3 regions of the Pseudoalteromonas sp. T1lg22 genome follow, and region 2 is predicted to be linked to each of the others. Evidence: predicted binding sites of a transcription regulator. Region 2 holds the regulator's gene; each other region holds the start of a gene.
What was found. Region 2 encodes MetJ, which represses methionine synthesis genes. Its sites were predicted from a motif close to TAGACGTCTAGACGTCTA; they were not measured.

Region 1 (2,281 bases), on a different contig from region 2:
TGGGCAAAAGAAGGTTACCAATTCACTTAAATAGCTAATCATTCTAGCGGGCTAAATATCATGCTAACTGTGTTGGAATTTTTCTATGTAGAATAACTACATAAGAAAAATCCCGCCTTGTTATCATATCATTTATCCAGCGCTATCTCTGATCACATACTTAACAGAATTGGTATGATGGGTAAATCGCTAATGTTAGCTTACGGCTTAAGCGATAAGGCGCTCAGCCAGGCTCAGCTCCATGGTTGCTTTAAGCAAACGGTAAAGATTAATCGACGCATCGATCTCTTCTTTACGGTTGGTTAAAGACTCAATATTCAAGCCTAAAGGCACGCCTAAATGGGCACAGCTGCGCAGAATTAAATCCAGGTTCTCGCGGCAAATCCGCACCGATTCACTTAAGGTGTTGTCTGCATCGAGCATACGCCACTTGGTCGCCTCAGGTACGGAAATGCCTAACCACTCCATAAAATCCAAGGTGGTTTCACCGCCGCAGGGCGTAAAGGTGAGAATAATACGTTGCGGTGTCAGACCTTGCTGGCGACAACTGCGGGCATAACTGGTGATCAAATCTATGGTCGCTTGCGCATTGTAGACAGCTTGCGAGATAAAGAACTTACAACCTTGCTCCGTCTTCGTCAGCAGACGCTCGTGTTCATTACCCTTGCTGGCATGGCGCTCGGCTATGGTTACACCACCTAAAAAGAAATCATGGTCGTGTGCATCAATATGGGTATAAGCATCATTTAGGCTTAGTTTAACTTCACCGGTTGAGGATGGGCTGCCGACCAACACCAGGTTATTAAGTTTATATTCCTGATAGGTGGTATCTAACCACTGATTAAACTCACCGGCGCTGCGCTGGGCAACGCTCTTATAAGTGATCACATCGAGTTGCGACAAGCGACGTAGTAAGCCACTGTAATGACGCGGGTCTATGGTCTCTTTAAACGGGAAAGGGCGAGGTACATTGGTGCGACTGCTTTCATCCTGAATGTCATAAACGATAACACCGTCGTACTCGATTTCATGCAAGCGACCCAATAGCTTCTCGGCAATGGCCTGCAGCTTACCATCGTCCGTACCTGTCTTCGGTGGTGTAGTGCCGATAAGGTATACCCCTTGGCGGGGGTCTTCAATTTTCTCTTGCAGTGTTAGCGCCATGATCCTCATTCCCATATGCGGTTAATGGAATCACTATAACAGCCATTTAGACGTCTAAACAGCCTTTTTCTGGTGAAACTTACTCATGAATGTTGAATTTCATTCATGTTGCCTTGTAGGTCGGCCTTCCAGGCCGACAAATATGCACCATTCTCACCTTGTCGGCGCACAGCACTGACCTACAAATGACTTTCTCAACTGCGGTCTCCAAATTAAGATCTTGTCGCGTTGGCGACGGCAACCAAAGAGGGAGTTCATAACCATCGTGCATATAATTCGTCCATGAAGCTGGGTTCCTGTCGGCATCCCTGCCTCCACCTCCGAGCGCTGCGAAGCGGGGCTTCGGTCACTCGTCGCCCCTTTGACACATTTGTTTACAGCAAAATGAGCCGTCGGTTACGCGCATTGGGTGAATTTATTGCATAATGGATTGGATCAATAATCAGATAACAATCAGACTTAAAGGATAGGAAGATGAAACTATCGGTTATTGCCTCGGGCATTGCCTTGGCGCTTGCGCTAGGCGGATGTCAAAGCACGCAGACAACGCAAACAAGTACCGCTGCGGCAACGGCGCAACAGAACAATAAAGTATTTGCCCAGGACTATGTATTAGAAGAGCTAGACAATGGTCTGCGGGTGATGGTGGTAAAAACCGATTATCCCGATGTGGTGTCGCTGCAGATCCCAGTTTCTGTAGGCTCACGTAACGAGGTAGAAGAAGGCAAAACAGGTTTTGCTCACTTCTTCGAGCACATGATGTTTAAGGGCTCGGAAAAATTCCCGGAAGATGTCTACGCCGATATCATGAAAAACTCAGGTGTTGATAACCGCGCTTACACCACCAATGACTACACCAATTACCACCTTAATTTCTCTAAGCAGCATTTAGACAAGGTGCTGGAAATCAAGGCCGATGTCTTTCAAAACCTCAGGTACAGCGAAGAGCAGTTCCGCACCGAGGCGCTGACGGTTAAGGGCGAATACCTCAAGAACAATGCCAGCCCAATTCGCAAACTGTTGGCGGCGGTGCGCAAAGAAGCCTTCGATAAGCACACCTATGAGCACACCACCATGGGCTTCTTTGAAGATATCGAAGCCATGCCGGATCAAAGTG
Region 2 (2,281 bases):
ATAAATACACTGCGAAAGGCAATATGGTTGCGGTTATTTCTAACGGCACGGCAATTTTAGGCTTGGGTAATTTAGGTCCGTTGGCATCAAAACCTGTAATGGAAGGTAAAGCCTTATTATTCAAGCGCTTCGCAGGCCTTGATTCAATCGATATCGAAGTTAAACACCGCACCACGGAAGATTTTATCAACACGGTTGAAAATATTGCCGATACCTTTGGCGGTATTAACCTTGAAGATATCAAGGCACCTGAGTGTTTTGAAATTGAAAAAGCGCTGATCGAGCGTTGTAATATACCTGTATTCCACGATGACCAACATGGTACCGCCATTGTAACTGCGGCGGGCATGCTTAATGCTCTTGAGATTCAGGGTAAAGATATCAACGATGCCTTGATCGTTTGTTTAGGTGCTGGTGCAGCGGCTGTGGCCTGTATGGAGCTGTTGATTAAATGTGGCGCCCAGCGCGAGCACATCTATATGCTTGACCGTAAAGGTGTGATCCACACTCGTCGTGACGACCTGAACGAATATAAGCAAATGTTCGCAAACAACACGGATAAACGCACTCTGCAAGACGTGATCGCCGATGCCGATGTATTCGTGGGTGTATCTGGTCCAGATCTACTTTCTGCGGACGAGTTAAAGCTGATGGCCGACAAGCCAGTGGTATTTGCCTGTTCAAACCCAGATCCTGAAATTAAGCCAGAAGTGGCGCACGCTGCCCGTCAAGATTTGATTATGGCAACCGGTCGCTCTGATTACCCGAACCAGGTAAATAACGTTCTGTGCTTCCCGTTTATCTTCCGCGGCGCCCTGGATGTGCGCGCAACGGCTATTAATGATGAAATGAAGATTGCCGCTGTTGAAGCTATTCGTAGTATAGCTAAAGAGCCGGTACCACAAGAGGTATTGACCGCATCAGGTGTGACCGAGCTGGAGTTTGGCCCGCAGTACATTATTCCTAAGCCAATGGATCCGCGTTTATTGCCTCGCGTTGCTAAGGCGGTAGCCGAAGCCGCAGTGGCAACTGGTGTAGCGCAAATCGAGCTGCCAGAGGATTATATGAGCGATAAGTAATTTCCTTGTCGCCAAAAAAAAGCCCCAAGTTTTGCTTGGGGCTTTTTTTATGTGTTTGGAAAATCAATCATCACCGATCTCTGGGATCTCTAAGCCCATTTCCGCCATGATCTTACGCACTTCTTGCGGCACCTTCTCCGGATTATCCTTACGTAAGTCTTCATCGCCAGGCAGCGGTTGTCCGGTAAAAGCATGTAAAAATGCTTCGCAGAGCAATTCACTGTTGGTGGCATGACGCAGGTTGTTCACCTGGCGTCGAGTGCGTTCATCTGTTAATACTTTTAAAACGTTGAGCGGGATTGAAACGGTAATTTTTTTTACCTGTTGGGCTTTCTTACCGTGTTCCGCATAAGGGTGAATATACTCACCATTCCACTTGGCCATAATTTGCGTCTTGTTCTTTGGTCACTTAGGCATCAATAAGGGCGAAATTCTATCGTGTTGGAAAGGATAGTCAAATATTCCTCATATAGCTATTTAGACGTATAAATGTTTTGACTTCTATATTTGGATATTTTAACCTTTTGGACGTCTAAACATCCATTTCTGATTGGAGGCACTATGCCTAAGTTAAGTAAACAAACCATAGCGGTGCGCCACGGCATTGAAGCCGACCAACATCATGGTGCAGTTGTGCCCCCAATTTATTTATCCACTACCTATTCTTTTGCCGATTTTGATACCAAACGTCAGTACGACTATGGCCGCAGCGGTAATCCCAATCGCGATATTCTCGCAGAGGCTTTGGCCGAGCTTGAAGGCGGCGCCCGTGGCATCATTACCGCTACCGGCATGGCGGCGGTGCACCTGGTAACACAGTTGCTGACGCCCGCAGATACCCTTGTGATCCCCCATGATTGTTATGGCGGCAGCTACCGATTATTTACCTCCTTGGCCAAGCGCGGTTTATTAAAAGTGAAGGTGGTGGACTTCACCACTGCCGAGTGTTATCAGCAGCTTATCGATGCCAAACCTAAATTGGTATGGATTGAAACCCCCAGTAACCCAATATTGCGCCTGACCGATATTAAGGCCGTATGCGCGGCCGCAGCTCAAGTGGGTGCTTTGGTGGCAGCGGATAACACCTTCTTGTCACCTGCGCTGCAAAACCCATTATTGCTGGGCTGCGATATCGTGGTGCATTCAACAACCAAGTATATCAACGGCCACTCGGATGTGGTCGGTGGTGCTGTGGTTTGTAA
Region 3 (2,281 bases), 160 kb from region 2:
GAAGTGACCGTAAGCAGCGGTAGGCTGATAAATAGGACGCTCAAGGTCAAGCATCTGGATCAGGCCGTAAGGACGTAGGTCGAAGTGCTTGCGGATAAGTGCAATTAGGTGCTCTTCGTCCAGTTTACCTGTGCCGAAGGTTTCAACGCTGATAGAGGTAGGCTCGGCCACACCGATAGCGTAAGAAACTTGGATTTCACAACGATCTGCAAGACCGGCAGCAACAATGTTCTTAGCAACATAACGAGCTGCGTAGGCTGCTGAACGGTCAACCTTTGATGGATCCTTACCAGAGAAGGCACCACCACCGTGACGAGCCATACCACCGTATGTATCAACGATGATCTTACGACCAGTCAGACCACAGTCACCCATAGGGCCACCGATTACGAAACGGCCTGTTGGGTTGATAAAGAACTTAGTCGCTGAAGTGATAAGCTCAGCCGGAAGCGTTGGTTTGATGATGGTTTCCATCACGGCTTCTACTAAAGCGTCCTGTGAAATGGTGTCACAGTGCTGCGTTGATAGTACAACTGCGTCGATACCAACTGCTTTGCCATTTTCATAAGCAAAAGTTACCTGAGATTTTGCATCCGGACGAAGCCAAGGAAGCTCGCCGTTTTTACGTACGTGCGCTTGACGCTGTACCAGGCGGTGTGAATAGGTAATAGGAGCAGGCATCAATACGTCTGTTTCGTTACACGCGTAACCGAACATTAGACCCTGGTCACCGGCGCCTTGATCTTCAGGGCGAGCACGGTCAACACCTTGGTTGATGTCAGGAGACTGTTTACCAATGGTGTTTAGGATGGCACATGAATCGGCATCGAAACCCATGTCTGAGTGGGTGTAGCCAATTTCACGTACTGTTTTACGCGTAAGCTCTTCGATATCAACCCAAGCGCTGGTGGTGATCTCACCGCCAACCATAACCATGCCGGTCTTTACATAGGTTTCACAAGCGACACGGGCGTGCGGGTCTTGCTCCAAAATAGCATCTAATACCGCATCTGAAATTTGGTCAGCGATTTTATCCGGGTGTCCCTCAGATACTGACTCAGAAGTAAATAAATGTTTTGCCATTGGCTTCTTCTCACAAGTCTCGCGCTTCCCAAACTCGTCACCAACCTCTGGGCGCAGCGCAGCATAAAAATAAGGCGCATATTCTAGCTAAATGATCACACCTTGCATAGCAATTTTACGCCTAGACGTCCAAAATACTTCTTTTCACTCGCCAAACTCGTCAACTGCCCGAAATCAGCTGAAGTAATTACTCTAGTTGATGAGTAATTCTAAAGTCGCTCACTTTGGCCGCAAGTTTTATTTGCAGGGGGCGTATGAATAAGTAAAAATGGGCACCTATTTTGCCTTCGCTAGCTTGAGCAAAGGCGAATCTTCCAGCGCAAATACATATAAAGGTAGGAGAATTCATGCCATCTCGCAAAGAACTCGCTAACGCCATTCGCGTCTTGTCTATGGACGCCGTTCAACAAGCTAAATCAGGTCACCCGGGTGCCCCTATGGGCATGGCCGATATCGCCGAAGTCCTTTGGCGCGACTATTTGAAGCACAACCCAACGAATCCTGATTGGGCTGATCGCGACCGATTTATCCTGTCCAATGGCCACGGTTCAATGCTGATTTATTCGCTGTTACACCTAAGCGGCTATGACCTGCCTATGGAAGAAATCAAAAACTTCCGTCAATTGCATTCAAAAACACCGGGTCACCCTGAGTATGGTTATGCGCCGGGCGTAGAAACCACTACCGGCCCACTAGGCCAAGGTATTACCAATGCCGTGGGTATGGCTATCGCCGAGAAAGCCTTGGCGGCACAATTTAACCGTGACGGTCACGATATCGTTGATCACTACACTTATACCTTCTTGGGTGATGGCTGCTTGATGGAAGGTATCTCACACGAAGCCTGTTCATTGGCCGGCACTTTAGGTCTTGGTAAGTTGATCGCGTTTTGGGATGACAACGGCATTTCAATCGACGGTGAAGTAGAAGGCTGGTTCAGCGATGATACGCCTGCTCGTTTCGAAGCATACGGCTGGCACGTAGTTCGTGGCGTTGATGGTCACGACAGCGAAGCGATTCGTGCGGCCATCGAAGAAGGCCGTGCCAATGGCGACAAGCCAACCCTTATCTGTTGTAAAACCGTTATCGGTTACGGCTCACCGAATAAATCGGGCAGCCATGACTGTCACGGCGCGCCTCTAGGTGATGAAGAAATCAAAGCGGCACGTGAATTCCTGGGCTGGAGCCATGACGCTTT

Region 1: C2M24_RS07065 (methylenetetrahydrofolate reductase) is a predicted target of MetJ. The motif match lies at 1,212-1,229, and genes of this name have one in related genera.
Region 3: metK (methionine adenosyltransferase) is a predicted target of MetJ. The motif match lies at 1,198-1,215, and genes of this name have one in related genera.

What each region holds. Positions count from the first base shown of each region.
Region 1 covers NZ_PQBY01000010.1:266,834-269,114, reverse strand. Annotated here, with positions in the region: gene C2M24_RS07065 (methylenetetrahydrofolate reductase) at 208-1,164, opposite strand; gene C2M24_RS07060 (M16 family metallopeptidase) at 1,639-2,281, shown strand, end outside.
Region 2 covers NZ_PQBY01000006.1:516,975-519,255, reverse strand. Annotated here, with positions in the region: gene C2M24_RS04625 (malic enzyme-like NAD(P)-binding protein) at 1-1,079, shown strand, start outside; gene metJ (met regulon transcriptional regulator MetJ) at 1,143-1,463, opposite strand; gene metB (cystathionine gamma-synthase) at 1,641-2,281, shown strand, end outside.
Region 3 covers NZ_PQBY01000006.1:360,484-362,764, reverse strand. Annotated here, with positions in the region: gene metK (methionine adenosyltransferase) at 1-1,083, opposite strand, end outside; partial or broken gene tkt (transketolase) at 1,431-2,281, shown strand, end outside.